DNA from 4 places in the Paenibacillus sp. NPDC056579 genome. Region 3 is predicted to be linked to each of the others. Evidence: riboswitches for the same ligand, from Rfam matches in the RefSeq annotation. Region 3 holds a riboswitch; each other region holds the start of a gene.
What was found. Region 3 has a riboswitch for cyclic di-GMP ahead of ACFQ88_RS29050 (hypothetical protein). Riboswitches for the same ligand answer to the same signal wherever they lie in the genome.

Region 1: another riboswitch for cyclic di-GMP. It lies ahead of ACFQ88_RS10105 (hypothetical protein); the one in region 3 lies ahead of ACFQ88_RS29050 (hypothetical protein).
Region 2: another riboswitch for cyclic di-GMP. It lies ahead of ACFQ88_RS34045 (hypothetical protein); the one in region 3 lies ahead of ACFQ88_RS29050 (hypothetical protein).
Region 4: another riboswitch for cyclic di-GMP. It lies ahead of ACFQ88_RS01050 (methyl-accepting chemotaxis protein); the one in region 3 lies ahead of ACFQ88_RS29050 (hypothetical protein).

What each region holds. Positions count from the first base shown of each region.
Region 1 is NZ_JBHTVD010000002.1:567,789-575,508, forward strand. Features, by position in the region: gene ACFQ88_RS10080 (LysR family transcriptional regulator) at 1-568, opposite strand, end outside; gene thrC (threonine synthase) at 719-2,005, shown strand; gene ACFQ88_RS10090 (iron-sulfur cluster assembly accessory protein) at 2,084-2,386, shown strand; gene ACFQ88_RS10095 (YuzB family protein) at 2,420-2,647, shown strand; gene ACFQ88_RS10100 (MDR family MFS transporter) at 2,857-4,080, shown strand; cyclic di-GMP riboswitch class I at 4,163-4,255, shown strand; gene ACFQ88_RS10105 (hypothetical protein) at 4,353-4,652, shown strand; gene ACFQ88_RS10110 (DUF2935 domain-containing protein) at 4,838-5,650, shown strand; gene ACFQ88_RS10115 (LysR family transcriptional regulator) at 5,772-6,656, opposite strand; gene ACFQ88_RS10120 (adenylosuccinate synthase) at 6,839-7,720, shown strand, end outside.
Region 2 is NZ_JBHTVD010000013.1:183,067-190,786, forward strand. Features, by position in the region: gene ACFQ88_RS34025 (permease) at 1-560, shown strand, start outside; gene ACFQ88_RS34030 (ABC transporter substrate-binding protein) at 827-2,185, shown strand; gene ACFQ88_RS34035 (hypothetical protein) at 2,457-2,798, opposite strand; gene ACFQ88_RS34040 (hypothetical protein) at 3,139-3,666, opposite strand; gene ACFQ88_RS34045 (hypothetical protein) at 3,680-4,072, opposite strand; cyclic di-GMP riboswitch class I at 4,174-4,277, opposite strand; gene ACFQ88_RS34050 (DinB family protein) at 4,464-4,964, opposite strand; gene ACFQ88_RS34055 (helix-turn-helix transcriptional regulator) at 5,042-6,004, opposite strand; gene ACFQ88_RS34060 (LysR family transcriptional regulator) at 6,104-6,994, opposite strand; gene ACFQ88_RS34065 (MFS transporter) at 7,157-7,720, shown strand, end outside.
Region 3 is NZ_JBHTVD010000009.1:154,317-162,036, forward strand. Features, by position in the region: gene ACFQ88_RS29040 (UvrD-helicase domain-containing protein) at 52-2,415, shown strand; gene ACFQ88_RS29045 (YitT family protein) at 2,581-3,426, shown strand; cyclic di-GMP riboswitch class II at 3,524-3,607, shown strand; gene ACFQ88_RS29050 (hypothetical protein) at 3,650-3,916, shown strand; gene ACFQ88_RS29055 (collagen binding domain-containing protein) at 4,045-7,720, shown strand, end outside.
Region 4 is NZ_JBHTVD010000001.1:195,305-203,024, forward strand. Features, by position in the region: gene ACFQ88_RS01040 (ABC transporter ATP-binding protein) at 1-799, shown strand, start outside; gene ACFQ88_RS01045 (DUF1854 domain-containing protein) at 799-1,302, shown strand; gene ACFQ88_RS01050 (methyl-accepting chemotaxis protein) at 1,375-3,087, opposite strand; cyclic di-GMP riboswitch class I at 3,168-3,251, opposite strand; gene ACFQ88_RS01055 (BMP family protein) at 3,529-4,560, shown strand; gene ACFQ88_RS01060 (VOC family protein) at 5,022-5,444, shown strand; gene ACFQ88_RS01065 (DUF4241 domain-containing protein) at 5,584-6,105, shown strand; gene ACFQ88_RS01070 (helix-turn-helix domain-containing protein) at 6,298-7,720, shown strand, end outside.

The sequences.
Region 1 (7,720 bases), on a different contig from region 3:
GCTCCCGCATCATCTCGGGAAGCCCGATACGGGCTCCGGCAAGCCGGTGACCGGCAGGCACGACGAACCACAGCTCGTCCTCCAGCAGCTCCTCGCGGACGATGCCTTGCGGAGCTTCCTTGCTTCCTCCCATAAAAGCAAGATCCGCTTCGTAATGCAGCAGCTTGTCATAAGCGGAGGCGGAGTTCACCGTCATGACGGTAGGCATAGTTTGCTCATGCCGCTGCTTGAAGGCGGCCAGCCATACGGGCAGCAAATGGTTGGCAGGAAGATACGTCGCGGCAAGGGTCAGTCGGCCGTGGATCCCGTCTCTGTAGTCGATAAGTCTTCGGTCCATTTCCTTCTCCAGAGCGAACATGCGCTCGGCGTAACCGTACAGCAGCTCGCCGGCTTCGGTTAAACGGAGGCTTCTTCCCTGCGACGCGAACAGCGTTAAACCGAGCTCCTGCTCCAGGTTACGGATTTGCGCCGTTACAGCCGGCTGGCTGATGTGCAGCGCCTCGGCCGCCCGGGTGACTCCGCCACGGGTCGCGGTCTCATAAAACAATTTCAATGCATGCAAATTCATGAACCCACACCACCTTCGTTCTCATGGAAACATAAATTTAATTTATATAAATCAAAAATATATATATTTGTTTGATGTATCGTTGTCTTTTATTGTAAGGGGTAAGCAGAACGTATTCAAATGACTTTCTAGCAAGGATGGTGCTTACTCATGAAATTTCAATGCACGGAATGCGGTACCGAGATACCGATGGATCAAGCAAGAAACCCTTTCCTCTGCACATGCGGCGGATTATTGGACATCGTGCACGACTTTCGCGCGTTGGACGGCGAACGGCTTAGAAGGCTGTTCGACAGCAGGTTGTCCGAACGGATGACGCCGTATGCCAGCGGGGTTTGGCGCTATAAGGAGCTCATTCATCCCCTTCTTCCCGAAGAGGATATGACGACAAAGTTCGAAGGAAATACCGGTCTGTACGATTCCGCACCGGCAGCCCGATATACCGGCATTCGCCGGCTGCTGCTCAAAGCGCAAAGCGAAAATCCGAGCGGCTCTTTCAAGGATAACGGCATGGCCGTCGCCGTATCCCATGGCCGTTCTCTCGGCTACACGAAATTTACGTGCACGTCGACCGGCAATACATCCTCGTCGCTCGCGATGTATGCGGCTCTTGCCGGATGTGCATCTTACGTATTCTTGCCGAGCCGCAGCATCTCGATGAACAAAGTGCTGCAAACCTTGGCCTACGGTGCCAAGCTCATCTCTTTTGATGGCACGTACGATGCCGGTATCCGGTTCAGTGAACGCCATAGCGAAGCTCTTGGTCTCTATGTATGCAATTCGATCAATCCGTTTCGGATAGAGGGCCAGAAAAGCATCGTTTACGAAATTGCCCATCAGCTGCGCTGGCGGATGCCGGATTGGATTGTTGTGCCTGGCGGGGCACTGAGCAATGCAACGGCTCTAGGGAAGGGGCTGCGGGACTTGTTGGAGCTCGGATTCATTGACAAGCTGCCGCGGGTCGCCATAGTTCAAGCGGAGGGGGCAAGCCCGTTTCACCGGATGGTATCGTCAGGCCGTCAAGAGCTGATTCCCGAGCCGAATCCGTCAACGGTCGCCTCGGCGCTCAATATCGGCAACCCGCCCAGCTGGAAAAAGGCGCTCTCATACACAATAGAGCAAACGAACGGGGTTACGATATCCGTCTCGGATGAGGAGATCATGGATGCCAAAGCGTGCGTCGACCAGTGCGGCATCGGCTGCGAGCCTGCTTCCGCGGCTTCGGTTGCAGGGGTACGGAAGCTGGTGGAGCAAGGGGCTATAGATCGCGAGGAGACAGCCGTATGCGTATTGACGGGCAATATGCTCAAGGACACGACATCAATTCACGACTACCACCTGGGGCCGGATACGAAGGGCCGCTGGGCGAATCCGATTGTAACGGGCGAGTTGGATTTGAATATCGTCGAGCGTCTAGTACATCACAATTCTTATTAACGGCGGCTTGCGGGTTGCTTTCCCGGACAGGTTTCTTTACAATAAGGAGAAAACCTACAGTGGGAGATGTCACCGACAATGAACTGCAAAATTTCGCGCAATGCGGCCAAAATGCTGTTGGCTGAACTGGAAAAAGAAGAGAACAAAGAATTGAAGCTCCGCGTTTATATTACTCACAGCCATGGAGACCACGCCCACTATGGCATGAGCTTGGACACTCCGACGGAAGAGGATGAAGTGGTAAGCACGGACAAAGGCATCGACGTGATTTTGAAAAAAGACGAGCCGCTGCTGGACGGAGTACGCATCGACTATTTCTATACGCCGGAAGAAGGCTTCGCCGTAACCAATCCTAGCAAGGGCAATCACGGGGACCACTAAGCCGTTTTGCGATAGGAAAGGATTTGGTTTACTATGGCGAACGATATTCGCGTCTGCGATAAATGCAAGCATATGAAAATGAAGACGGCTGTACCGAAGCTTCAGAAGCTGGCTCCCGGTACGGAGATCAAGATCGGCTGCAAATCGTACTGCGGACCTTGCTCGCGGTTTGCATTTATCTTCATTAACGGAAGGTATGTAACCGGAGCCACGGAAGACGAAGCTATCGAGAAAGCGGCGAAATATATCAAAAAATCGTGATTCAGCGTTGATACGACGAATCCATGACAGAAACCGAGAAGCCTGGCGCAAGCAGCCGGGCTTTTTTTGTGTGTAAAGATAGGGGAAGCGGCTAACTTTTTTGTAAAGACAAAAACAGCGGTTTGCAGTATAATGGGAAAATCTTTTTATTTATTTACCTATGGTAAATAAAACGGACGTACTAGATTTACCGTAAAGGGGCACACCGTATGCAGCGTTTACTCCGCTTTTTGCAAGACTATCATCCTATCGTTCATGTTCTTCTGCTAGGCACGATCCTCGCCCGAACCGCTTCATCCATGAGTATGCCTTTTCTGGCCATTTACTTATCGAAACAATCGCATATAAACCCCGTCCTTATAGGCTTGATCGTTGGCCTGGGCCCATTGGCGGCTACCGTCGGCGGATTTGTCGGCGGCGCTTTGTCGGACAGGCTGGGGCGCAAAACGATCATGCTGTTCGCCTTGTCCGGCTGGGTCGTCGTTTTTGGAGGATTCGCGATGGTCAAGTCTCCGCTTGCCTTCATGCTGCTGAATATGCTGAACGGACTATGCCGCTCCTTGTATGAGCCGGTGTCTCAAGCACTGATGGCCGATGTAACGGAGCGTGAAAAAAGGCTGAAAGTATTTTCCTTGCGCTACATTGCCATCAACGTTGGTGTGGCGGTGGGTCCACTGCTTGGCGCTTTTTTCAGCACAATGGAGGTTTGGCTTCCATTCATGGCTACAGGCTTGATTTACTTGCTGTATGCGATCGGATTGTACGTGCTGCTGCTGCGATTCGGAATCAAGCGGATTGAGGGGGAGAAACGGAGCGACATAACGATAAAGTCCTCCTGGAATGTCGTACGTGCGGACCGGGTGTTCCGTTATTATATCGGCGGATCGATAATGGGGGCTATCGGGTATGCCCAAATGACGGTGACTTTATCGCAATATGTGGAGCAAAATGTAGCAGGCGGCGCGGCGCTGTTCGCCATGCTGATGAGCTTGAATGCGGTTGTCGTCGTCTTGTTTCAAGTGCCGCTGTCGCGGATGTTCGAACGCTGGGGGCCGATGGTTGCTATTACCGCAGGCAATGTATTGTTCGCCGTCGGAGATATCGGTTTTGCCGTATCCGCAGGCTGGTTCGGCTTTATGGTATCGATGTTCTTTTTCACGTTGGGTGAAATTCTCAATTACCCTCAAGCGAACGTGCTCGTCGACCAATTGGCGCCGGAGGGGATGAGAGGGACCTATTTCGGAGCTCAGTCGTTTAACAATGTCGGGCATTTTGTAGGTCCGTTGGTGGGGGGCGTTCTTCTTACTCATTGGGGCGGTCCGTCCTTATTTACGACTATGGCTGTTATTACGCTAGCGGGTACATGGTTTTACTACAGAGGACAAATTTTATACAAAATGAGTCTTAAGTCCGTAGAAACGGAACAAAAATAGGAAATTTGAATTATGTATTCCATTGGTCCTATCTTATATGCTATTCTTGTCGTATTTCATTACACGAATTGACAAATTTCGAACTCGAAAAAGGCAAAACAGGCGAAAGCCTGCGACGCAAAGCTAAAGGGGCTAAGGATCTTCTCAGGAGCAAACCTGCCAGCCAGCTGCCGAAGGAACGGTGATACGCATATATAGCGGACTCCCGCCTAGGTGACGAGGAGTTTTTTCTCATGTTTCGAGTACACACAATCAAAGGAAGGAGAGAGATCATGTCGAACGAAGAACGGGAGTTTATGACCAGACAAGGCTTTTTCACAAAAATCGGCAGCAATCTGATCGGAGTCTATTTGTCGAATGAAGGCCCTAAAATGTTTATAAACCAGGAAGTGTTCGATCTGCACAATCCATGCTGGGATGTAGAGATGGTGATGGGCAAAAACAGCCATTTGCTGACGTTTTACTGGCGCGGCGAAGTGAAATTTTCGTTCCGGTGCGATTTTGTCAATGACTTGTTCTTAAGTCTGTATGACTACTTGAGCTGTCGTGCCGAAGCAAGACGTTTAGCCTAATAAAAGCGATGATAGCGCTTGTTGCTCAAACGACGTAGGGATCAAGGATTAGCGGTTATGCACCGAGCCGGATGATTGAGCATACCTTGCATAGGAGTAGAAATCATGACAAATGCCTATGATCCGGAAACACGCCAAGTAACTAGGTATGCCGGATACAAGCTGCCTATGGGAGGAGTGCAACCGTGGACCAGTCCGACTATGGCTCGGCCGCCTTGTTCGAACATCGGTTTTGGCTTCAAGTGCTTGGCGATCATGCCCGCTTCATCTTCAATGCGCTCGCCCCGAACGAACAGGAAGAAATAGAGCGCACAAGCTGCTTTATAGCCGCTTTCGATCGATTGCTGGAGCGGGCAAGGCAGCATGATGGTGTATCCCAAATGATGGAACTGAATCAGGCGGCATTTCAAAAAGCCCAGGAGATCCGGCTCTTCAAGCTTCATCTGCTGGAACGCTCGCTTGCAGGCCGCATAGGCATTCAGCTTTCCCCCACTTTCTTGAACCATATGGTGAATGAGGTTGAGGAATATTTGAGGGTGCTGCCCTTCTTGCTGGAAGGGGAAACGCCGCCCGTATTTGACGAAGTGCACCATCATTTGATCTGGCTCTCGGATACGTCAGGTCATGCCGGTATCATTGCAGCAGAGCTTGATATAACGGAAAAACGGCTGATTGAGATGAGCAGGACGTTCGAGGCGCATTTTACCGATTTTTATGTAAAAGCTATCGAGCTGGCAGGATATATGAGAACGAATCTGCATGATTTTCCGGCATTGTCCCGTTTTCATAAGGAAGTTGAGCTGGAGTCGGCGCTGTTCCGCGAGTTTTTGCGGGAGCTGGAGGAGCTGGCTCTGAGCAAAGAAATGCTAGGTACGGTACAGCCTCTAATAGCGGACCATATGGCCCGCGAGCTGTGCTATTATTTGACGAAGCTGGCGCAGACGGCAGGAGTCAAACGACCGAATTGCGATCCCGCCAAGCCTCGAACCGGAGCATAACGATAGGTTTTCTAACCACGATAGAATCTTCGAATAAAGCATGCTTTACTGCACGAACGGGCAGTAGGGGGTGCTTTTTTTATGGAGAAAAAAGCGCTGGACCTGCTTTGTCGGACTGCGCTTACTGCTGCAGACAAAGATCGAGCATCGTTCTGGCTGCAAAAGATAGCGGGACGTCCTTTAACGTCACGATCCCGATATGCCGGGGCGGTATGGGCGGCTCCAGCTGCAGGGCGAACAGCTCGCCGGAGGAAAGCTCATCCTCGGCGAATTGCGCCGTAACGCAGGAAATGCCTAGGCCGGTTTTGGCGAATTGGATGAGCAGATCCATGCTGCCCAGCTCGAACTCGGGAACGAGCCGCACCTGCTGGCTATGAAAATACCGGTCGATATAGCTGCGCATGCTGCTGTCTTTTTCCAGCATGATGATTGGGTAGGCGGCCAGTTCGGCGGCGGAGACCGGCTGGTCCTTTAAATGCCCGAAGCTTGCTCCTGCGATAAAGATATCGTGCAGCGGCTTCCACGGACGAATGGTCAGCTGCGGATCTTCTGCCGGTAAATTGATGATGCCGAAATCGATCTTGCCTTCTTTTAGCAGCTTGATCGTCTCATGAGAGGTCCGGTTCGTAATATGCAGCTTTACATCGGGATATTGCTTGTGGAACCGCTCGAGGTAAGGAAGCAAAATATGCTTGCACAGCGTATCGTTGGCTCCGATATGGACGACGCCTCCAAGCATTTGGTGCATCTCGGTCAATTTCCGTTCCGCTTCCGTCAGAAGGCTGAAGGCCTGATCGACATAGCGCAGCAGCACCTCTCCTTCCACCGTCAGCTTCACCCCGCGGGATGTGCGGAAGAACAGCGGCCCGCCCAGCTTTTCCTCGAGCTGCTTCATCGAATGGCTTACCGCCGGCTGAGTAATATACAGCGCTTCCGCCGCTCGGGAGAAGCTGCCTGTCTTGGCGATGGCGAGAAATACCCGGTACCCGTCCAGATGATGCTCCATTACCTATTACCTCCACTTATATAAGCTATCTATATTATTCATTATTCTAATATCATATCACAGAATATAATGAGATCGTAAAAGAAACCTCAGCTGAATGAATCAAATGGAGCTTAAGAGGTTGTTACGGATGGAGTAGCCGAGGTTTTTTGTCAAAACAATGAGAGAGGAAGCGGTGCGAAATGAAAGGAACGGTAACGGCTGTCGTGGGAGCTAACTGGGGAGATGAAGGCAAGGGCAAGGTGACGGACCGAATGGGGGCGGCCGCCGATGCGGTGATCCGGTTTCAAGGCGGCAACAATGCAGGCCATACGATCATTAACGAGTACGGGAAATTTGTGCTGCATATGCTTCCTTCAGGCGTGTTTCACGAACATGTAGTGAATGTGCTGGGTCCCGGGGTAGCGCTTAATATGAGCGGGCTGATCCATGAGTACAATCAGCTGATGTCAAGGAATGTGCCGAAGCCGCAGCTGCAGATATCCGACCGGTGCCAGGTAGTGGTTCCCTATCATATTCTATTCGATGAGCTGGAGGAGGAGAGGCTGGGGAGCAGGCAGTTCGGTTCGACCAAATCCGGTATTGCTCCGTTTTATGCCGATAAATATGCGAAGCTGGGTATCCAAGTGGCGGATTTGTACGATCAAGACCGGCTGAGCGCCAAGCTGAACCATGCATTGGAAGCGAAAAATACGTTGCTCGAGCATCTGTACGGGCGCAGCGCGATGGCTTCGGACCAGCTGGTAGAGCAGCTGATGCAGGAAGGGGAAATCATTCGACCCTTTGTCTGCGACACGACGGTACTAATGCACACAATGCTTCGTGAAGGGAAATCACTGCTCGTGGAAGGTCAGCTTGGATCGCTGCGCGATCCGGATCACGGCATTTACCCGTACTCGACGTCTTCTTCGACCTTGGCCGGCTTTGCTGCCGTTGGAGCGGGAATACCGCCATATGCAATCGGGCGCATTATTGCCGTAGCCAAAGCTTACTCCAGCTGTGTCGGCGCAGGGCCGTTCGTCACGGAGCTTCATGGAGCCGAAGGGGATGAGCTGCGTAATCGG
Region 2 (7,720 bases), on a different contig from region 3:
TCGGATTAGCCGCCGTTGTGAAGGCCAAGACGCCGGAAGTGCCTCTCTGGGCACTCATGTTGGGTACCCAGCTGCTTGATGTCGCGTTCGTCCCGCTCTTCTTGTCGGGGGTGGAAACGATTGAGCCCGTTGAAGGCAGCCAAGGCTACGGGGGAAGCGTCATCCACGCCGATTACACGCACTCCTTGGTAGGAGCCTTACTTATTACGCTGCTCGCCGGATTGCTGGCAAGACGATTTTGGGGCAAGCGCAGCGGTTTTGTGATCGGGGCGGTCGTCTTTAGCCACTGGCTTCTTGATCTGATCGTGCACCGCATGGACCTCCCTCTGCTGCCCGGCAACCTTGGCAATCTGCCGCTGCTCGGCTTCGGTTTGTGGCAGTTTCCGGGTGTCAGCATGGTGCTGGAGCTTGTTTTGGTAGGTGCGGGCTTCCTTCTGTATGCGCGGTCGCTGTTGAAGAACACCCATGGCAAAATGAAATCATGGGCACTTACGGCTAGCGGGGCTATGGGAGTGCTGCTTTTATTATCGCTGGTTACCGATGTGCTTGGGGTTGGGTGAAATTTAAGGTAAAAACCCAGGCCGATATCAAATCATATCGACCTGGTTTTGATATATTTTTCAAGACTCATGTGAAGTAGTACGTTATTCTTTCGATTTTTCTACAGAGAAGGCATAATTGAGCACTAGTGATGGCTAACCTTCTGGTTACCTTTAAGTTTCTTGTTTTAAAATTATCCACCTTTCTTAAGATTTTAGAATTATCAATCGACTAGCCGCCGTTTAAGATAAATTTATTCCATTATTATTAAACAGGTGGTGAAGGTATGAAAATAAAAAGCTTTTGCGCAGTGATCATGAGCCTCATAATGCTGGCGGGTTGCAAGAGCGGTGCGGAACTGGAACCCGGGCAAACTGCATCGACCGACCCTTCCACAAATACGATTCAGGAGCAGTCGTCTTCCTCCGAAAACGAACTGCTGATCTACACGGTATGGCCGCAATTTTATATTAAGGAAGAAACTTGGCAGCAGCATATCGGTCAACACCTTGCCAAGAAGTTCCCTGATGTCAAGTTTAAGCATATTCAATGGGATAATCCGGGACGGCAATTTAAAGACCTGCTTGCAGCGGGTACCGTCCCCGATATTGTCATCGATGATTCCGCCCGCAACACATACCGGGAGGTCCGCAGGTATAATTTGCAGTATGACATGAGCGAGTTGGTCAAGAAGTACAACTTCGATACAAGCAAATTAAACCAAGCGATGCTGCAGCAATCGGTTAACTCATCAGATGGAAAGCTTTATTCGCTGCCATACAGCTCTGCCGAATGGGTGCTGGTGTATAACAAGGACATCTTCGATAAATTCGGCGTCAATTACCCTAAGCCGGGAATGACTTGGGATGAAGCCTATGATTTGGCCAAAAAGCTAACGCAGCAGGACGGGGACGTGACTTATAAGGGTTTCCAAGTTAATCCTTCCCATTACATGATGTGGAACCAGCTGTCGGAGCCCTCACTTGATCCTAATGACAATAAAGCCACTCTATCATCGGATAATTGGACCAAAATCACCAATAACATTAGGCGTTTTTATGATATACCCGGCAATCAGTTGGTCAAAACGAATGCTTTCGCCCAAGGGTCGATAGCTATGGCCATCGATACGGTCGATATCGTTACCAGATGGGCCAACGAGAACAAGAACCTGAACTGGGATTTCACCTCTGTTCCGGTGTTTCCGGAAGCCCCCAAATCCAAATTTCAGCCTCAAAGCACAGCCATGTTCATCACGAACCAGTCCAAGCATAAAGACCTTGCGTTCCAAGTGATCTCGTATATTTTATCGCCGGAAATGCAAATGAGGCTTTCCCGGCAAGGGTTGATGACCCCTTCAACGGATCCTTCGGTTCATCAGGCGTTCGGGCAAGACCTGCGGGAATTCCAGGGCAAGAACGTACAATCGATTTTTGCGTTGGAGAATGCCATGTCACCTTCCCGCAAACCGGGGTTAGCCTACATCTTTACGCATAATCAAATCGATTATGTGTGGAAGCCCTTAATTTTGCAGGAATCCAAAGACACCGTCACGGCGCTGCGAATGGCTAACGAGCTTGCCAATAAAGCAATTGCCAATACTAGAGCCGCAGAAGAAAAAGGAGGCTACAGCGAGGATCAATAACTGCGGATGAGCTTGCTTGCAGCTCAAGAATACCATAAGTTCAAACGCGGCTGCCTTTGCTGGCAGCCTCTTTCTGATTTCGGAGTTCCTTCGGAGCCAGTCATGCTTTTTTCAGCAGGTTCCCCAGCGAATTGTAGCCAAACGTTTCTACTGCATAGACCCTATTTCCGCTTCCATCCAGCTCCAAAGGAGTCCTTTTCTGACAAGTCGGTTCATTGCATCGTATTTCAATAGCATAGCAAATCGTATTTATCAAAAGCGTTGGTTTGCCCTAAATTGTTTGTTCGATTTTTTCAATTAATACCCAATTGATCCCTTCTTCTAGCTCAATATCTATTTCCTCTAGAAGCTTGAATCCTTCTTGTGCAATTCCTTCATCCATTCCGTATAATTCAAAATACCTCTCTTTGAACTGCGCGTACCAGAAGTATGCGCTGTAATAAATAATTGATTTTTCTAGAGAAAGTGAACCAACATTTCTCTTTATGCAGGTATAATACGCTCGCAGCTCATTTAATCTATCATCATCATAATTAGCAATGCAAAAGACCTGCATATTCTCATCAGAAATATAACTTTTTAATTCGTCTTCATTTAAAATTCTCATATCCACCGACCGGCTATCCTTTATTCAAACTATAAGAACAAATTTTAACACTGTTTACCTATGTTTTTTAGTGAATGCAACAAATCATCTTCTATCCATAATTTTTGCGGTTGCTTATTTCCTGTAAATCCTTCGCATATACCAAACTATTAGGAGAACAATCCCAACAATAATAGTTACCGTTGGATAGATAAATGGAAAAAAGAGGCTAGGCATGACATAAGCAATGTCGGATTTATATCCAATAAATGATGATGACTGAGATGATGCTTGGACCAGTTTCACTCCTAACAAGTACTTTCCACGATCACGATATGTAAATTGTTCTTCAGTTAGTCGGCCATCTTTATCCAAGTATAATATGTTCCATTTTTTGGCTCTGTGTATCCCCTCTTGTCCAATTGCCAGCATGTCTTCGGATTATAGCTATTGTTTCTTCATTACTTTTTTTATCAGTAACTTTTATTATATTTAGCCACGACAAGTAGTTGCTGAATTTTGTTATGTTTGGAAACAACCATGCTTCTGTTGGTGAGGATACTTCTTTTCCATTCACTCGAATGACGATTTTCATAATGTGTTTAGCTTCTTTGTCAAACTTGTTTAACACTGACTTTGGAGCTTCAATGCCAGTATCTTCAGTAAGTACTTCAATAATATTTTTGTTCCAGAAAATTGGCTTAGAAGGGTCATGTGCAAACGTGTTTGTTTTATCCGATTGATTATTTATGTTAATCATCTGATCTAATTGATATTTCGAATTGATGTATGCTTCCAATACACTCTCGCGAACCAGCAAGAACATCGGATAAACAGAAAACAAAATGAGTAAAATGCCGCTAACCGCTAGCAATGTGCCTCTTCTTTTTGACAACTGCAGCCACGTCCTAATCCAATACTTTCTTTTTTCTTTTTAATAACGTCACATAACTCATGATCGTGATCGTTACAAAATAAATCGTTGATGCCACTAACCCTAATTTCACAACAAGCGAAGTTAGGAAATTTAAATATAAATTATAAAACCAAGCTAATGCTGCGCCTGCTAGCAAATATAAAATGTATGAAACCGCTAGTCTCATGATTAAACGGTCAGCTAGTTTTGCAGTAACTTTATCTAACAAAAAGGCTGCTGGTGCCCCTATAACAATAAACACAGGTATACTGAAATAACAAAAAGCAACTAATAAAGAACCAAAGTCAAAAAGAGAGCCTCTGTAAACAAAGTAAAAACTCATAGATAACACAAAACATATCGAGGCAATTATCGAAGCGAGCACGTACTTAATGCAATTCACCTACATTCTTGTATAGCCATCGAGGTTTTCACCGTTATTTATAATCGAAGTCAGATTTAAAAAACACAAAAAAACCAACACTATCGGGCGGCCCGGCTGCCATCCCTTTTCCATGCTGATGCATGATGTAAGGCTTAGGCCCGTGGCTTTGCGTCCCTGCCTTTCGACAGGTTTGCCTTTTTCTGTTCAGTCGGTTTTAGTCCCAAAAATGAGACAGTGTCTTTAATCCTAATATCCAATATTCTACATTTAGTAGAAATGTCCTGCATTATTTTGTAGCTTTTTCAAATCTATGTCGAAAGTTGTAGGACCTCACAGCACAAAAAAGCGCCCCAACCGTCTCGCGGTCAAAACGCTCCTCTTCCTTCCCCTTCTAAATCTCGTACAAAAAGAACGCATAATCCGTCGGAACGCCAGGGTGTCCCTGCTGTCTGAGCATCGCGGTAATATTGCCGCGGTGGTACGTTCCGTGATTGCTCAAATGCTGGATAATATCCGCATAGCTCGCTTTCATTACCCCATATGTCGGGTGAGGGTACTCCTTCAGCGCATCCAAATCCTTGTCGGAGTAAAACGTACGATACTTTTCAGCCACCTCATGGTACAGCGCTTGAATGCCGTCCAGGCTAATTCCCTCTGTCGCTTCCGTAACTTGCTTGTCCAGCGCCAATATTTGCTCGAACGTACCGCCGCTCATAATATGCAGCCATCTGCTATCGATCCGGTAGATATGGACCAGCGCCTCCGCAATCGATGGAAAAATACTTTGGATAACGGACCGGTACGTCTCCTCCGGCAAAGCTTTCAAATGATTGATAATTCTATCGTTGGCCCACACGTGATATTCGAGCAGTTGGAGTGCTTTATGGCTCATTCTATTTCCTCCTTAAGGATAACTTAGTTTCTAGACCGATCATACAGCACCTTGACTGACAAAACCGGTCAGTGAAGCTACATCGATTCGTAATGCTGGACCAGCGCCGACGAGATAGCGACCATTCTTTCTTTCAGCATGGCCGGCTCAATAATCCGAATCGATTTTCCATACGATAACAGTGTATAAGGCAAATACGAAACTATGGATCTCTCATCGAGCTGAAAATGCGCCGTCGTCGCCGTCCGCTCCACTAAGACATGACCGAGCAGCCAATGCAGACACAGATCGTTGATCGCCTGCTCATACCCTTCTACCCGGATCGACAGCATCGTTTCCGGATTATCCATATCCGGCAGCAGCGTGTTTAGGAAAAACTGCCGTGCAGAAAAATCCACCGGCCGCTCGAATGCCGCCCCTGTACGTGACAACGAACGGATTCGATCCACACGGAAGCTGCGAATTTCCCGGCGGAGATAGCAGTAGGCTACGATGTACCATTTTCCTTTCCAGTAGACGATGCCGTAAGGATCGATCTCGCGCTGCTCGGAAGGGGGATTTGCCTTCATATAGTCCATGAGGAGAGTGGCTCCATTGGCAACGGATAGCTCGAGTTCCTGAAGAAACGTTTCCAGGGAGCCATCGGACGGAGGATTGATGACATCGAAACCGACGGTATGCCGGTTGATCTGGTGCAGCTGCTCTTCGTTGGTGTACTTTTTCAGCTTGCCAATGGCACGGTTCAACGCTTCACCAAAAGGATACCCTGCCTCCTCGGCGAACACGGCTGCATGAATGAGCGCTTTTTGCTCGTTAATATCGAAAAAAAGCGGAGCTTCGTTAAACTGCCCCAGCAAGCTGTAGCCTCCGTTATGACCGGAATCGGCGATGATCGGCACACCGCTCGCGCACAGCGCATCGATATACCGGTAGACGGTCCGGATATTGATCTCCAGCTCTTCCGCAAGCTGTTTGGCGGTGATGCGTTTGCGGGTCTTCAGTAACCATAGTATGGAAAGCATATTGTCGGCTTTGGACATGGCTTACGATATTCCTTCCTTTTCGAATAGACTGGCACATAATTTCATTTTATTTCCAGTGATGAGATTATTCAATCGTTTTAGAGGGATTTCGAATGATTACGGGCTCTTTTGCAGCTGTGTGAAAAAAGCGACGACAAACTCGCGGAACCTGCGGACAGCCAATGAATCATAGCGCCCTTCCTTCCAAATAAGACTGATCGGACGCTGACACCGCGGTTCTTCGATAGGGATGGCGACCACCGTCGTATGATCCCAATATCTTAAGTTCAATGCTGTGCTGAACGAAATACCCAGTCCGGCTTTGACCAAGCTGCGCACCGAGGCCGGTTCATCAATTTCAAAGGCGATATCAGGCTGGATACCGGCTTGTTCGAAATAATAATCGGTCAGATCACGAATATTGCCGCCCTTCTTCAATTGGATGAACGTCTCGTCGGCCAGCTCGCTTAGCTGAACATGAGCCCGGTGAGCTAACCGGTGTCCGTGTGGAACGATAAGGACGATTTCGTCATTCATTAGCGGGACCCGCTGAAGACCCGGATGCTCTACCGGCATCGAGCTGATACAGAGATGAAGCTCTCCGCTTTGCAGCTGTTCGATCATCTCCTGCATAGGCAGCTGGTGGACACGGAATTTTACCTGCGGATACTCGCTGTGAAAAGCTTTCAGCATATCGCCCAGCACTTGCGTGGACATGACCCCGAGGGAGATATAGCCGTTCTCCGCTCCCGCCAGATCGCTTACTTCCTGCAGTCCCTCCCGGATGTTCAACAGCGCTTGATCGATATGCTTCAAAAAAGCCCTGCCAAAATGGTTCAGCCGGATTTGCCGCCCTTGGCGGTCGAACAACGGTACCCCAACCTCCGACTCCAGCTTCGCAATCGTCTGACTAAGTGCAGGCTGTGCGATGCGCAGCTCCTTGGCCGCACGCGTCATATGCTCGTGTCTGGCAACCGTCTGAAAATATTTCAGCTGCAGCAGCTCCATCCTTAACCCTCTCCCTGCTTCGACTCGTCCGTGAAAAGATAAAATAATTCATAAGTTCTAATGTATTAACAAATACTCCAAATTGTATTTTTTTATATAAGCGGTTAAGAGTAGTATAGACAATGGTGCCAAAAAAGTCACATTGCAAGGGGTTTTCTATCTATGAACGATAAAATAACGATTCCCGTCTGGGCTATCGGAACGTTTCTGGTCGTTATGAACACGACCATGTTCAATGTCGCTCTGCCCGACGTAATCGAGCAGCTCCATATTACCGCCGGACAAGGCTCTTGGATCGTATCGGGGTACTCCATTGTCTTCGCGCTTTCGACGATTATATTCAGCAGGCTGTCGGACTTCATCCCGATCCGCAAGCTCTGGCTGATAGGCGTCACGCTGCTTATGCTTGCATCGGTCGTAGGATTTTTCTCGGACAGCTTCGGTCTTGTCCTGTTCGCGCGGCTGTTCCAAGCGAGCGGCGCAGGAGCCACGCCCGGCCTCGGGATGGTTCTGGCCAGCCGGTACGTGCCGTACGAGCGGCGCGGCAGAGCGATCACGATGATCGCCTCGGGAAGTGCGTTGGCGTTTGGTCTGGGACCGGTAATCGGGGGAGCAATTACACAGTATTTGGGGTGGCACGAGCTGTTTCTGGTCACCTGCCTGGTCGTAGTTCTGGTGCCCTTCCTGTTGAGATTAATCCCGAAGGAGTCGCTGCCGAAGGTTCCT
Region 3 (7,720 bases):
CTTCACAACATTTTCGGCGCGCAGGCATAATAAACAAAGGTGATTACGGAAATGACTCCATGGATCTCATACAATACGCCTCTTGGCGCTAGCGGCAAACCCATCCCCCGTGCGGCGATGGCTCCCGCCAAAACAACCAAAGATCTGGTGTCCGATGATCAGTCGGACGCCTTTTATTTTCGCGCGCTGGAAAGCCGCGGCATCGCATTGAACGCCCGACAGCTGGAAGCGGTCCGCCACTTCGAGGGACCGATTCTCACCCTCGCCGGCGCCGGTTCCGGCAAAACCTCCGTGCTGGTTGCCCGCACAGGCTATTTGATGACCGTCCGGCAGGTTCCGCCGGCGAATATTTTGCTTGTGACCTTCTCGAGCAAGGCGGCTGCCGAGATGAAGCAGCGGATTGCCGGACTGCCCGGCATAACAAGCCGCATGGCTCAGGAGGTGCAGGCGCGCACCTTCCATTCGTTTTTCCTCCTGCTGCTGCGCAAGCAAGGCTACAGCCAGGAAATTTTCAGCGAAACGCGCTACCAGCACATCGTCCTAAAGCGTCTGCTCCGGGAACGGGGGCTTGCCGACGATTACGAGCCCGAGACGATACTGGCCGCTCTCTCTTCCTATAAAATGAACCTTGTCGATTTGAGCGGCCTTCCCGAACGGACGCCGGATGAGGCGAATATTAAGCATATCTTTATGCAGTACGAGCAGTGGAAGGCTGCGAATGACAAAATGGACTTCGACGACATTCTCTTGTTCGCCCATCGTCTGCTGAAGGAATCGCCCCAGCTGCTCTCGTCGCTGCAAAACCGGTTCCGTTACGTCATGAACGATGAGTTTCAAGACACGAACAAGCTGCAGTACGAGCTTGTCCGCATGATTGCCGCACCGCAGAACAACCTGATGGTCGTGGGCGACGACGATCAGACGATCTATACGTTTCAAGGCGCGAGCCACGAGTTTATTTTGCAGTTTCACACGGAATACCCTGGCGCCAAGACGGTTACGCTGGACATTAACTACCGCTCGACCGCAAGCATTGTCGGCTTGGGCAACGAGATCATCCGGCACAATACGCAGCGCAAGAGCAAGACGCTGCTCGCCACCAGACAAAGTACGGAGCTTCCGCAATATATGCGCCCGGGAGATACCGACGAAGAGGCGCAGCAGGTGCTGAACCGGATTCGTCAAGAGGTGGAGCAAGGGAAGCGCTCCTACAGCGACTTTGCCGTCCTGTACCGGAGCGCGAGCAGCAGCCGGGCGATGCTGGAGGAGCTCGTCGTTCACAACATTCCGTTCGTTCACTACGGCAATGTCGATTTATTTTATGAGCAGTGGGCGGTGCGGCCCTTGATCGACCACCTGCGGCTTGTTCTCGACCGCCGCAACTTCGAGGCGCTGGGAGGCATTCTTCAGACGCTGTATATTAACCGCGACAGAGGAATGGAATTTATTCACCGCTGCGAGAAGGTGAAGAAGAAGAAAGGGCCGTTGATTCATCTGCGGGAGCTTCCCGAGCTGAAGGATTTTCAGAAGGACAAGGTGATGGAACGGATCAAGCTCATCCACATGCTTTCGGATATGAAGCCGGCCGATGCGATCCGGCACATGCGGCGAAGCTTCTACGACGCCTTCATGGAGACGGCGGACGGCCGTTCGCTCACGGCCCACAAAGAAATGCTGAAGGAAACGCTCGATGAGCTCGAAGCGTCGGCCAAGCGGTTCGACACGGCGGCCAAGTTCGTCGAGCATATCGATCATATGACGGAAATGCATCAGGCGATGGAGCAGCTGCGCAGCGACCCCGGCGCCGATACCGTCACGCTGATGACGATCCATAAGGCCAAAGGCTTGGAATTCCCCGTCGTGTTCGTGATCGGCGCCTCCGAGGGCATCCTGCCGCACAGCTCCGCACTGGAGCCCGGTGAAGGAGCAGCGAAGAACGAGAAGCGCGAGAAGCGGGAAAAGCTGCAGCCGCAGGAGGACTCCCGCGCCGCCCTGGAGGAGGAGCGGAGGCTCGCCTATGTGGCGATCACGAGAGCGAAGGAGGAGCTGATCATCAGCTCCCCGGCCTACTACCGCGGCAAGAAGGCGCACGTGTCGCGCTTCATTCTGGCGCCGTTCGGCGCGGCGTCATCCGCGGCTAACGGCGCAGTCTCCGGCGGAGTCGGCACCGCTTCCGCCGCTAAAGGGCCGTCGGCGCGCCCGGCCCCTGCCGTCCGTTCGACGTACGAACGGACAGGGCAGCAGCGGGGCGGCTCGCCGACGAAGCTGGTTACGGTGCAGGCATGGCTCTGCACCGCGGAAGGCTGCGCTGCCTGGTCGCGGATCAGCAGCGTCAAGGAAGGCAAGCTTGCGTCCAAGGCTTGCCCGTTGTGCCAGTCTCCGATGCGCCGGGGTACCCGCGACGTGCCGGTATAACCGCCGGCGCGGCGTTGCTCTCCGCTCCGCTCCACCGCCTCCACGCCGCGCCGCTGCGCTAAAGGATGCGGGCGATGAAGCGCAGATGCATTAATGGGAATCATTGCAAGAAATAGGGATCCGGCATATAATCTCTTCAAACTAAAAGAGAAGAGGCATCGGATCATGCAGCAGCTCAAACGGTACGTCACCATAGCCGCCGGCACATTTGCCGTCGCTCTCAGCTTCAACTGGTTTCTCAGCCCGAATCAAATCGCCTCCGGCGGCTTGTCGGGAGCGTCTATTTTGCTTGGAAGCTTGTTCCGGGTCGACCCTTCCGTCATGCTATGGATCGGCAGTTTGCTAGTCCTGCTCTTAAGCGTCTATCCTCTCGGCATCCGCTCGCTGGCGGCTTCCGCTGCGGGCTCTCTGCTGCTTCCTTTTTTCGTCTACATTACAAAGCATTGGGAGCCGCTCACCGGCAATCCTCTCCTCGCTTCGATTTACGGGGGCATTATGACCGGAATCGGTCTCGGACTCGTCATCCGTGCTCAAGGTAACACAGGCGGCTTCACGCTGATCGCCCAGATCATCTACCGGTGGAGGGGCGTCAAGCATAGCAAATCGCTGATGGTGATGGATTCGATCGTCGTGATTGCGGCGGGCATCATGTACGCCCCGGAAAAACCGCTGTACGCCCTTATTTGCGTATTCCTCACCCGCAAAACCATCGATGTGACGCTCAAGCTGCATCGCGAATCCAAGGTCGCTTACATTATTTCCTCCGCTATGTACGAGCAATCGATCGCGAGAACCGTGCTCCATGATCTGGACCGCGGATTGACCAAGCTGTCGGGAACCGGCGGCTATACGGACGATAAACGCGTTATTATGATGACCGTGCTTGGTGCCGGAGACGTCCACAAGCTCAAGCTGCTCGTTCAGTCGATCGATCCGCAGGCGTTTCTCATTTTTTGCAATGCGGAGGACGTGGTTGGCGTAGGGTTTACAGATCGCCAGATGGCACTTTAACGGACATTTTCAATTGGCAAATATTTGATTTTGTGGCATATTACACATATAGGCAGTGGATTATCACACAGAAATGCGCGCAGCCCTATGCTAATATATTTATTGGGTAAGCGACGAGATCGAATCTGTATCTGGGCACTTGGATTCGATGGAGCTAGTAGTGCAACCGGACCACCTTTCTTCGATGAAGGGTGGTTTTTATTTTTCCAGAGGAGGCTTTACTATGAGACAAGCTTTGGATTGCGAACGCATCATTCATGCTTTGGGCATCTCTCCTGAACGGTTCAAGGAAGTAATGGCAGCATCGTTTGCAGCCGGGAATCCGCCCCATGAATTTTCAGTCAGCGAGTATGCTGCATCCGCGCACTGCGACCTATTGCCGCCAAGCGGAAAGCGCCATCATATTGTTCCGGCACAGCTGCTTGCCGTGCCGAACCTTGCACAAGACACTTCACACTCTTTACATATAAATCAACTCTGCATTAGATGAAGTGCGATTACAGGGAAAGGAGGTATCGATGAATCTGCGTGCATCCGAGGCTGCAAGCCTGGCGCAAGGCCAGGCAATAGGGTTTTGGGAATAACGACAGGACAAAAAACGGAGGTGCCATAGAAGTCATGGTAAAGAAGATAAGTACACTGCTCGCTTCTCTTATGCTCATGGTACAGGTGATGTATGCAGTCGGCCTTTCGCCACAGGCAAACGCCGCTGCGATACCCGGCAGCATTATTAACAGCGTAACGATGACGGTGTACGACAAATCCGGTCAAGTGGTAACGGAGACGGTATACGAGCAAGGCGCGAAAGTACAGCTGGACTATACCTGGTCTCTGCCCAACGGCCACCCTTACAAGAACGGGGACACGTTCACGTTCAAGGTGCCGGAGCAATTCAAATTTTACAATGATATTCCCGAGCAGCCGCTTCTGTCCGGCGGCGGTGAAGCCATAGGGAAATTCAAGCTGAATAAAGACCGCCACGAGGTAGTCATGACCTTGCAAACGATCGAGCATTTGGTCGATGTGCAAGGAACCTTAACGTTCCTGACCGAGTTCGATACCCAGGTCATCCATGGTAGCACGACGCAGATTATTAAAATTCCCGTTTCAAGCGGGGAGCAGGTGTTTACGCTCCATTTTAGGCCGAATGTGACTTCCGCCATTGCGAAAAGCGGTGTGCCGAAAGGCTATAACGCAAAAAGTATCGATTGGGAAGTCGACGTGAACAAGGACCTGTCCGTCATCCAAAATGCGGTCGTCACCGACCCGATTCCAGCGGGGCTCGGATCACCTGTTACCGTGGCTGTGTACGAGCTCAATATGAATCTGGATGGAATTGCAGCTCCAGGCGCCCCGCTTGCTGCCGGCAAATACAGTGTCAGTACGGCCGGCAATCTGCTTACCGTCAGCTTTACCGACAGCCCTATCCGCTCGGCGTACCGCATCCAGTACGAAACGCCGATTGCAGATGAGGACAAGCCGATCTTTGAGAACACGGCAACGCTTCAAGGAAGCGACAGGCAGCCGGTCAGCGCAACAGCCTCCGTTAAGGTGCAGCGAGGCGCCGCATTGGACAAGTCGTCAACGAAATACGATAGCTTCACTCAAACGATTGACTGGGAAATCAAATACAATTACAACGAAAAAACGATTGTTCAAGCTAACGCTTATGTGACGGACTTATTCAACGATACTCAAAAATTGGTCGATCATTCCATCCACGTGTATCCGGTGACGATCGGCTCGAACGGATCCCAAACCGTCGGCGCCGAGCTGGCTGCATCCCAGTATACGGTAAGTCCGGCGACAGGCACGGGAACCGCCGGATTTAAGCTGCAATTCCACACCAGCATCACGTCCGCTTACCTGATCAAGTATCAGACTAAGGCCGTCGACCGCGTGCTTGACAACTCTGTGGTGACGAACAAGGTTACTTCCGGCAGCGGGGACAACAAAACGGCAACGCGCCCCATGATTCAAGTCGTTATCGGCAAAAGTGCTGGAGCGGTAAACTACGCCGCCAAGACGGTAGACTGGACCATCGCCATTAACCGCGACAGCCAGCCGATGAGTGACGTGGTCGTTGCCGATACGTTCCCTAACAAAGGGCTTCGTCTCGTACCGGGGTCATTGGTTGTAAAGGAAGGCAGCAACCCAATGCCGGCATCCGATTACACGGTGGATCCTGCCATACCGGCCGATCAAGGCTTCAAGGTGAGCTTCAACAAGGCGCTGAACAGCTCGGTAACCATCACCTTCCAAACGGAATTCCATTTGGATTGGCTCGTTGGAAGCGGGACGAATTTCCCTAACCATGCCTCCATCGCTTGGACGGACAGTGCATCCAAGCCGCAGGCGAAGACGGTTTCCGCAGCGTTCGATCCAAGAGTCGAGGTGAAGAACAACGGCTTCAAGAACGGCGTCTATAACGCCTCCTCCAAGCAGATTACATGGACGATCGGCGTGAATTATAACGGCAAACCGCTTGCCGAAGCGATCGTTGACGATACGCTGGAGTCGGGTCAGAAGCTCGTCGACAACTCGCTTGCCGTGTACAACATGACCATCCCTGCCAATGGCAGCCCTGCACTAGGGTCTGTAGTCGACAGTACCTATTACAGCTACGCCGTCAACGAGAATAATAAGCTGGTTGTAACCTTTTTGAAGCCTATATCCGCTCCTTATACCGTTGTTTTTGCAACAAGTCTTGATGGGAAGCTTATCGGCGATAAGGTTAACAACACCGCTGATTTCTTCGATGGAGCGACGGCGGTTTCGAAGCCGCTGACGGCTTCCGTCACTATTCCCAACGGCGGCGAATACGTGAACAAGAGCGGCCAGCAAACCGGCAATAAAATCGCCTGGACCGTCGCTATCAACCGGGGACAATCCACGGTAGCCGATGCCAAGCTGATCGACACACCTTCCGATAACCAGCTGCTGCTGCCCGATACGTTCAAGCTCTACACGACCGTAGTTAATGCAGGAGGAACGGTGACCAAGGGTGCGGAGCTGATCAAGGGAACGGATTACTCCCTGGATTTTCGGACGGATAGCGACGGCAAGCAATCGTTCGAGCTAAGCTTTCTGAAGGTTCTTTCCACGTCGGCCATATTGGAATATCAGTCTCTCATTGTTGCCAACGATAAAGATGCCGTATCCAACCAAATTGCGTTCTCGGGCAATAATGAAATTACGGTAACCAAAGATACAACCAACACGATCGTAGTAGGAGTCAGCAGCGGCTCCGGTACGATCAGCGGGATCCGAGGCTCGCTCACGGTCACCAAAGTGGACGGGTCGGACCATACGGTTCGGCTTGGCGGCGCAACCTTCGAGCTTTACCGGAAATCCGGCTCGGAGAAGCTGCTTATCAGCACTTTGACAACCGATGCAAGCGGTACAGCCGAATTCAAGAAATTGCTTGCAGGAGATTACGTCGTGAAAGAAGTCGCCGCTCCTGAAGGCTATATTCTCGATTCCAAAGAATACTCCGTGCCGATTCAAAGCGCGAGCGGATTCCAGATAACGGTGTCCAACACGAAGTCTTCCAACCCTAAGCCGCCGGTCATTGAAGGCTCTCTGACCATCCGCAAAATCGATTCGGCCCAAAGCGAGCTGCTGCTCAGCGGAGCTGTCTTCGAGCTGTTCCGGAAGCAGGATCCCGGATTGAATCGGATCGGTACGGCAACGACGGACGCCGGCGGAACCGCCACCTTCAGCAAGCTGGCGGTTGGCGATTACGTTGTGAAGGAAACGGCGGCTCCGGCCGGCTACGTGCTCGATTCCAAAGAGTATCCGGTCACTATTCAGAGCACGGGCAACATTCAGCTAACCGTTGCCAATACGAAAACCGACACACCTAAGCCGCCGGTCACGGTAGGCTCCCTGACGATCCGCAAAGTCGATTCGGCCCAAAGCGAGCTGGTACTTAGCGGAGCTGTCTTCGAGCTGTTCCGGAAGCAGGATTCCGGATTGAATCGAATCGGCGCGGCAACGACGGACGCCACCGGAACCGCTGTCTTCGACAAGCTGCCGGCAGGCGACTACGTTGTGAAGGAAACGATGGCTCCAACTGGCTACGTACTCGATTCCAAAGAATATCCGGTCACCATTCAGACAGCGAACGGCAGCAAGCTGACCGTAACCAACTTGAAGCTCCCGGACACTTCCAACCCGGGTTCAACCGATTCATCGGGATCATCCGATTCACCGGATTCACCGTCAACGCCGGTACCGGTGCCAACGCCTGGAGCCGTTCCGCCAACCGATCCGAAGCAGCCGGAGAAAGAAA
Region 4 (7,720 bases), on a different contig from region 3:
GTCCGATGTGCCGGACGATCTGGAGCCGGTATCGATGGACTGGGTTGAAGGACGCGTCGTGCTGAACCAGGTATCCTATGGATACGAAGCGCATCATCCCGTATTGAAGAATATCGACTTGAACGTCGCTCCGGGAGAGATGATCGGACTGGTGGGGCATTCCGGAGCGGGGAAATCGACGCTGATCAATATGATCTGCCGGTTTTACGATCCGAATCAAGGCACCATTACCATAGACGGCGTGCCGTTGAAGAAGATCAAGCAGGAGGATCTTCGCAAGAAGATCGGCGTCGTGCTGCAGGAAACATTCCTGTTCGACGGGACGATTACCGAGAACATCGCTTATTCCAAGCCGGACGCTACGCCGGAAGAAATCATGAGGGCGGCGAAGATCGCCAACGCCCATGATTTCATCGTCAGGCTGCCGGACGGTTACGACACGAAGGTCGGCGAGCGGGGCCATCGGCTCTCGGGAGGGGAGAAGCAGCGGATTGCGATCGCGAGAGCTATCGTTCACGATCCCCGCATCTTGATCCTTGACGAGGCTACGGCTTCCGTAGATACGGAGACGGAGCGGCAAATTCAGGAGGCGATATCCCGACTGGTCAAAGGGAGAACGACATTCGCTATCGCTCACCGATTGTCTACGCTGCGCAATGCGGATAGACTCGTCGTGCTGGATAAAGGACAAATTGTCGAGATCGGAACCCACGAGCAGCTGCTGGATAAACAAGGCGCTTACTTTAAGCTGGTGGAAGCACAGCGTGAGCTGTCCAAGATCAAGGGGGTGCAGAGCTAATGCGCGAGCGCGATCCATATGAGATTGTGTTACTCGACAGCCACAACGTGTGGCTGGGACGCAGTCCGGGAGGCGTACTTCAAGCCGTTATCGAAGGTGTGGAGTATCCGGAGGTGCTCCTATACCGGACGTACCCCTTCTCCAAACCGACGGAATATATCTCGGTCCGCAACCCGAAGGAGGAGGAGATCGGGATTATCCGCAGCCTTCAAGAGCTCGAACTAGCGAGCAGGGAGGAAGCGGAGAGGGAGCTCAATCTAAGGTATTTGATTCCGAGAATTACTCATATCGAGAAAATTCAGCAGAAGCCGGCTCTATGGATATGGAAAGTGGAGACGACGCTGGGGCCGATGACATTAGCGCTGAGGAATTTGCACGAGCACTTGCAATCCCCGGCACCCGGCAGATATTTGATATCCGATATCGAGGGCAGACGATGCGAGATCGTAGACATTAACGCGATGGATGCACATAGCCGTAAGCAGTGGAACAAGATCTTGTAATAGCGAAAGACCGCCGTTGGTTCATTCCAACGGCGGTCTTCTGTTTTACAGCCTCCGGTAAACGGGGGGCTATCAGCTTTTAAAACGCAAGGTGATTTCATGCAGCTCTTGGGCCATCCGTGTCAAGGCGTTGACGGATTCCGCTATTTCTTCCATAGTAGCCAATTGTTCTTCCGAAGCTGCTGCTACGCTCTCCGTCTTGGAGAAGGCGGCTTCCGTAATGCTGCTCATGTCGTGGAGCGAAGCGGTAATTTCCTCGGTGCCTGCCGACATTTCCTCGGAAGCGGCAGAAACCTCCTGCATCTGATAAGCGACCTGCTGTACAGCGTTCAATATGTTGCGGAACGCTTCGCCGGCTTCCTGCATGATCACGGTGCCTTGCTCGACTTCTCGGCTGCCTTTTTCCATGGCGATCACCGCGGAGCGAGTCTCGCCTTGAATTTGCTGGATGATCTCCGCTATCTGTTCCGCCGATTGTCTCGACTGCTCCGCCAGCTTCCGGACCTCGTCGGCTACGACGACAAAGCCTCTTCCGTGCTCGCCGGCCCGAGCGGCTTCAATCGCGGCATTCAATGCAAGCAAATTCGTCTGCATCGAAATATCGGTAATTACATCGACGATTTGACCGATTTCATTGGAACGTGTGCCCAATTGATTGACAACCTTGGATGAATCATTGACCGACTCGCGGATTAAGTCCATTTGGGACATTGCTTTCTGAATCGAAATATTGCCTTCTTCAGCTTCTTTGGAAGCCTCCATGGACATGGCTGATACATTGCCCGAGAATTCTGCAATCCGGTTAATACCGGTCGCCATCTCTTCCATAGCTCGTACGCTTTCGGTAGTGCTCTGCAGCTGCTGATCCGCGCCTCCGGCAATGTCCTGAATGGCCGCAACAACGTGATGAGTAGTCTGGGTGGATTGTTCGGAGCTCGCTGCCAATTGCTCCGAGCTTGCGGACAAGTTTTGCGACTCAAGGACGATCTTCGCGATGATTTCTCTCAAGCTTCCGATCATTCCATTGAAATCCTTCGAGAGAAGACCGATTTCGTCTTTGGATTGGTATGCAGCGTTTACGGTTAAATCCCCGTCCTGCGCTTTGGCCATCAATTGCTGGATGCTGCGGACAGGTCTTGTGATCATATTGGCAATGCCATATCCGATCAAGGAGCATAAAACGACGGCTAGCAGCGTTGCGATAACGATGATGGAGGTAGCCATCTTGGAGCTTTCAATGCTTTTCTCGTAAAAGACTTTTGCGTCTTCTTCGTTGAACTTAACAACGTTCTCCAGGCTCTTGATCATTTCCGCACGAATCGGCTTGAACGAATTCACATACTCTTTATGCGCCGCTTCTTTCTGATTGGCAACTGCCAAGTCGTCGACTTTCTTCTTCGCTTCGTTGTTTTTCGGGATTAAGTCGATGAAGTTTTTGTACTGCTCTTGTGCCCTCGGAGATAATGTAATCTGCTCGAGCGTTTTTCGAGTCGCCTGATTTTTGTCGCGAGTCTGGACTATTTGATCTTGGATTTGCTTAATGATCGCTTCGTCTTTGGCCAGCAGCAATTCAAGCTGCAATGAATCCATTTGCGAATTTCCGAACAGCAGTCCCTCAACGAGACTGTTCGGGATTAAAGTTTCCTCGTACATAGCACGGGCATTGCTAGCCATTTTGTCCATAACAAGATAGCCTGTAATGCCGATAATGAGCAGGAACACAATGGAAAGTCCAAGCATTCCCCCAATTTTCGTTTTGATTCGCAAATTTCGGATATACTTCATGCTCCAAGCATCCCCCACCTGAGATAATGTGAAATAAAAAAAGTCCACCCCCAAAAAAAGGGATGGACGCCCCCCCAATTTTCGGTGGCCCGGCTGCCATAGATCAAATCCTTAGGCCCGTAGCTTTGCGTCCTTCTCTTTCGAGAAGTTTGCCTTTATCGTAATTCCGGGTGTATCTTTTTGCCAAAGTATAATATAGCATTTTGAAAAAAACAAGACCTCTTTACTAAAACTAAATACTTACTTTGCGTACCGGAATGTCGGAATTTAGTGCGTTTGTCATGGATGATTTTGCAGGAATAGGTCTGTAGGCGGCGCCACTACACGAATTTTGGATTTATTCCCCATATTTCTTTTCGGCATAATTTGACAAAAAATGAAGTCTAGTTTATTCTCTGATTTGTCCGGACAAAACTACTAATTGGAAACGAGGGGTACATCTTGAGAAAACTTCTTTCGAAATTGGCTTTGTCGAGCTTGGCGATGGCACTTGTATTTTCATCCGGTTTGTCTACTGCAGAAGCTAGCAAGGACCCGTCACACACCAATAATAAAAAAGCAAAAGTCGCCTTGTTGATTCCAGGTTCCTCCAAGGACGGCGGTTTTATGGAATCCGCTTATACCGGTTTGAAGAAGGCGGAAAAGGATTTCAGAATCAAAGCGACGTTTGTGGAAAATATCCCGCATGATACAGCTAAAATTGCGGATGAGCTGAGAAAACTGGCTAAGAAAAAGCCGGATATGATCATTGCCCATGCAGGACAAAGCTCGGAAGCTGTGAAGCTGGTAGCCAAAGAATATCCAAAAATTAAATTTGTTAACACTCAAACGAATTTGACCGGCGATAACCTGTCCAGCTATCAGGTGAAGCAGGAAGAATCCGCATGGCTTGCGGGCGCTGCGGCAGGATTGTTGACCAAAACAAACGTGGTTTCGCATATTTCCGGTGCACGCGTAGGCCCTGGTCTGTTGGGACGCGCAGCCTATGCCGACGGTGTGAAATACACAAACCCTAACGCAAAGCTGCTCACTACGTTTACAGGCAATCAGGAAGATGCCCCTCTGGCGAAACGAGTTGCGCAAGCTCAAATTAACGCAGGATCGGATATGATCTTCACAATGCTGAATACGGCTCGTTCCGGTGTTACGGAGGCAGCTCGCGAGAATGGCGTATATCAATTCGCTAACGTTCGCGATTACTATGCCGATGCTCCAGATGTGTTCATCGGATCTGCTATTTCGGACGCCAGCTTGACGGTTTACGGAGCGATTAAAGATTTGACCGAGGGAACCTGGAAGCCGAATACCGTGAAAAAAATCGGACTTGAGAATCCGGATGCCGTTCGGCTTGCTCTGTCACCTAATGTTCCACAAGACGTGAAGGATAAAATCGCTGCGTTCGCAGAAAAAATCAAATCCGGCGAGATTGTTATTCCTTCGGATTATACAGGACCTGAATTTACGAATTATTAAGCCTGGACTCGGGCAGTGATACTATTATAGATTCAGAGTTCGGAGAATGAGTTTAAGCACTTCTTTGCTCCCAAGGGGCAGAGAAGTGCTTTTTTTCCTTAGTATGGATAAGTACCTAATTCGGCATCGGGCCGATAATGACAGATTGCGTGATAGGTGTGAACGCCTCTTTCACTTTCGTTTCGTGTCCACACATTGGCAGGGTCAGGCGCAACATGTCGGAGCCAAGAATGACCTCCGGAACGGGAGTTTCGAAAATAGCGAGTTTAGGTGCGTATAATCCTATTCCAATTTATGGAATGAATTGCGTTCAACGAGGGGGACTTGGATCATTCAGGTGGACTTGGTAGAGGTTGTTTTGTTAATTTTGCATGAATAATAGCCTGTCTATATGTACATACAGTATACTGAGTCATAGAGGTGTCCTTGATCGGCACCATCTTATTGAAAGGGTGATATGCATGTCAGTTGATGTTTATGTTAACTTTAATGGGAACTGTCGCGAAGCCGTGGAATTTTACGCAGAAGCATTTGGTTCGGAGAAGCCGAAGATGATGACATTCGGAGAGGCTCCTCCTAATCCGGAATATCCTCTCCCGGAGGAAGCGAAGAACCTGATCATGCATACGCGCCTTACCATTAGCGGCAGCAATGTCATGTTCTCGGATGTATTCCCCGGCATGCCTTTCACTGCAGGAAACAACATCAGCCTTTCCGTAGTTTCAGAAAGCAAGGAAGAGATCGAGTCCGCATTCAGCAAGCTGAAGGAAGGCGGAACGGTGATCATGGAGTTGCAAGAAACCTTTTGGAGCAAAAGTTACGGCAGCCTGACGGACAAGTTCGGAATTATATGGCAGTTCAATCTCGGAATGGGCGGAATGTAAACTGCCACCCTTAAGTGCTGCAGATACAACACCCAGCTTGGCTGAAGTAGCCAGGCTTTTTTTCGTTGATATGTTGATTCCATTCGGATTACAATGGATTCATATAGTAGATATGAGAGATAATCGGAGGAGTAACGGGATGATTCGTTTGGGAAGCTTTGAAGTAGGTTCCGGATCCTTAATCGTTTCGGATCCATGCTACGATCACAATGTGACGGCGATGATCCGAGGAGTTATTGATCAAGTTCTGAATGGAACCTGGATCGGTTATGTAGAGAAGCAGGACGTTAGAGATTGGGGCGAAGCTTGTTCGAGGCTAGTGGCTTGCCACGCTTCCTTCGATGAACGAAAGGACGACCTGCACTGGATGAAATGCAGCTTTATCGTTGGTGTAGATAGCGGTCAAGCCGGAATCTTCGATATCGCCAAGTATAGAATCCCTGACGTTGAAGGTCAGGATCAAGCTGCTTCGGAAGATAGCGAATGGTACCAGACTTGCTGCGATATAACGGAGAGCGCGGTGGAAGCCGGGGTCATGGACGGTGGCGTCGTTTCCCGTACAGGCATGGGGGACGGGGCGTATGGAGCGTACTTGGCTGTGAATGAAAGCAATCAGGTTATCGGTGTGAAGATTATATTTATTAGATGCTCTGAAGTGTAGAGCAGCTTTCTTACAACAGCATAGGTTTAATTAGATAACCCGGATGGAAGGTGTAGCTGATATAACTTAACCTTCTTCCGGGCTATTTGCGTGTGCTTTTTAATTGATAGTGAGAATCGTTATCATTATAATAAGTTTATATGATGCCTATGAATACTTGCAACACAACTTTCAGCGAAAGGATAAGTGCGCATGGAGAACAGCTTAGACTATGCAAAGCAGCTCGCCAGTTATTCGTATAAATTGGAAAACGTCCAGCACTTGACTTTGAATGAAGCGTATTTTCAGCAGGATTCCTCTTTGAACGGGATGCTGATTTTCCTGGAGGGAGAAGGGGACCTGACGATGGACGGGAGAAGCTACCCGCTGCGGCAGCAGAAAGTATTTTTACTCTCCCCCAATTCTGACGCAAAACTAAGCGTCCCCCTCAGCCGGCGGGCGGACTACTATTACATCCAATTTTATGTGCTGCAGGCTGCGGATAGAGGACTGTTCGTACCTATAGATATGAATGCTCCCTACGAGGTGTATCCTCCTCATTTTCATATACTGATCGATAAAGTCCAGGAGATGGACACTTGCAATCATAGCTCCGACAGCTGGGAGAACATGAAAGCGGCTATGCTGCTGCAAGAGCTGATTGTCATCTTATTCAAAGAATCCGTTGCAAAAGAAAAGCGGGAGTCGAGCGAGGCCATACCGCTAACCTTGGAGTATATGGAGCGGAACTACCCGCTGGCCATTACCCGGGAGAAGCTGGCGGAAATCGCGGGATTGAATGCGGACTATTTCTCAAGGGCTTTCAAGAAACAGTTCCATAAGAGCCCCATGGAGTATTTGAATGAAATCAGGATCAATCAAGCCAAGCAGCTGCTGGTGCAGTCCGGTGAATCGCTCAGGTCTATTGCCCAGAGCGTCGGCTTCAGTGATGAATATTATTTCAGCCGGAAATTTAAAGAAGAAATCGGCTGTTCCCCGAGATCCTACAGTAAAAAAATGAAAGAAACGTACAAGATCGCATCGTTAAATCATCAAACGACAGGCCATTTGATTGCGCTAGGCATTGTGCCTTACGCCGCTGTCATCAATCATGCCTATCCTGTTACATCACGGCTTCGCAACACGATTGCGCTCGGCCGCACTGCGCCTGACCTGGATAGACTGGTGACGTCCAATCCCGACATCATCGTAATGAGCGGTACCCGTCAAGCGGTTCCATCGCCGAATGAGAGATTAATGCTGCAAATCGCCCCGACCATTACTCTGCAGTATGGCCTCGAATGGCGGGCGCATTTTTTGAGTGTGGCCAAGCTTGTCAATAAAGAGTCGGAAGCAATTCGTTGGCTGGAGAAGTATGAAAGTAAAGCATCCATGATACGAAGCTCGATTCGCAGCCGAATCGGCGACGAACCGATACTGATTCTCGGGGTCGGAGAGGGCACATTGTGCGTGTACGGCCACAGGAACTTAGGGTCCGTGCTGTACGGAGATTTGCAGATGACGGCTCCAGAAGGCGTGCGCGGTATAACCCACTTCATGGAGGTTTTGCCGGAGCATTTGCACAAATTTGAGGCGGCGCGAATTCTTGTAACGAGCTTTAGGCACAACGGAACCG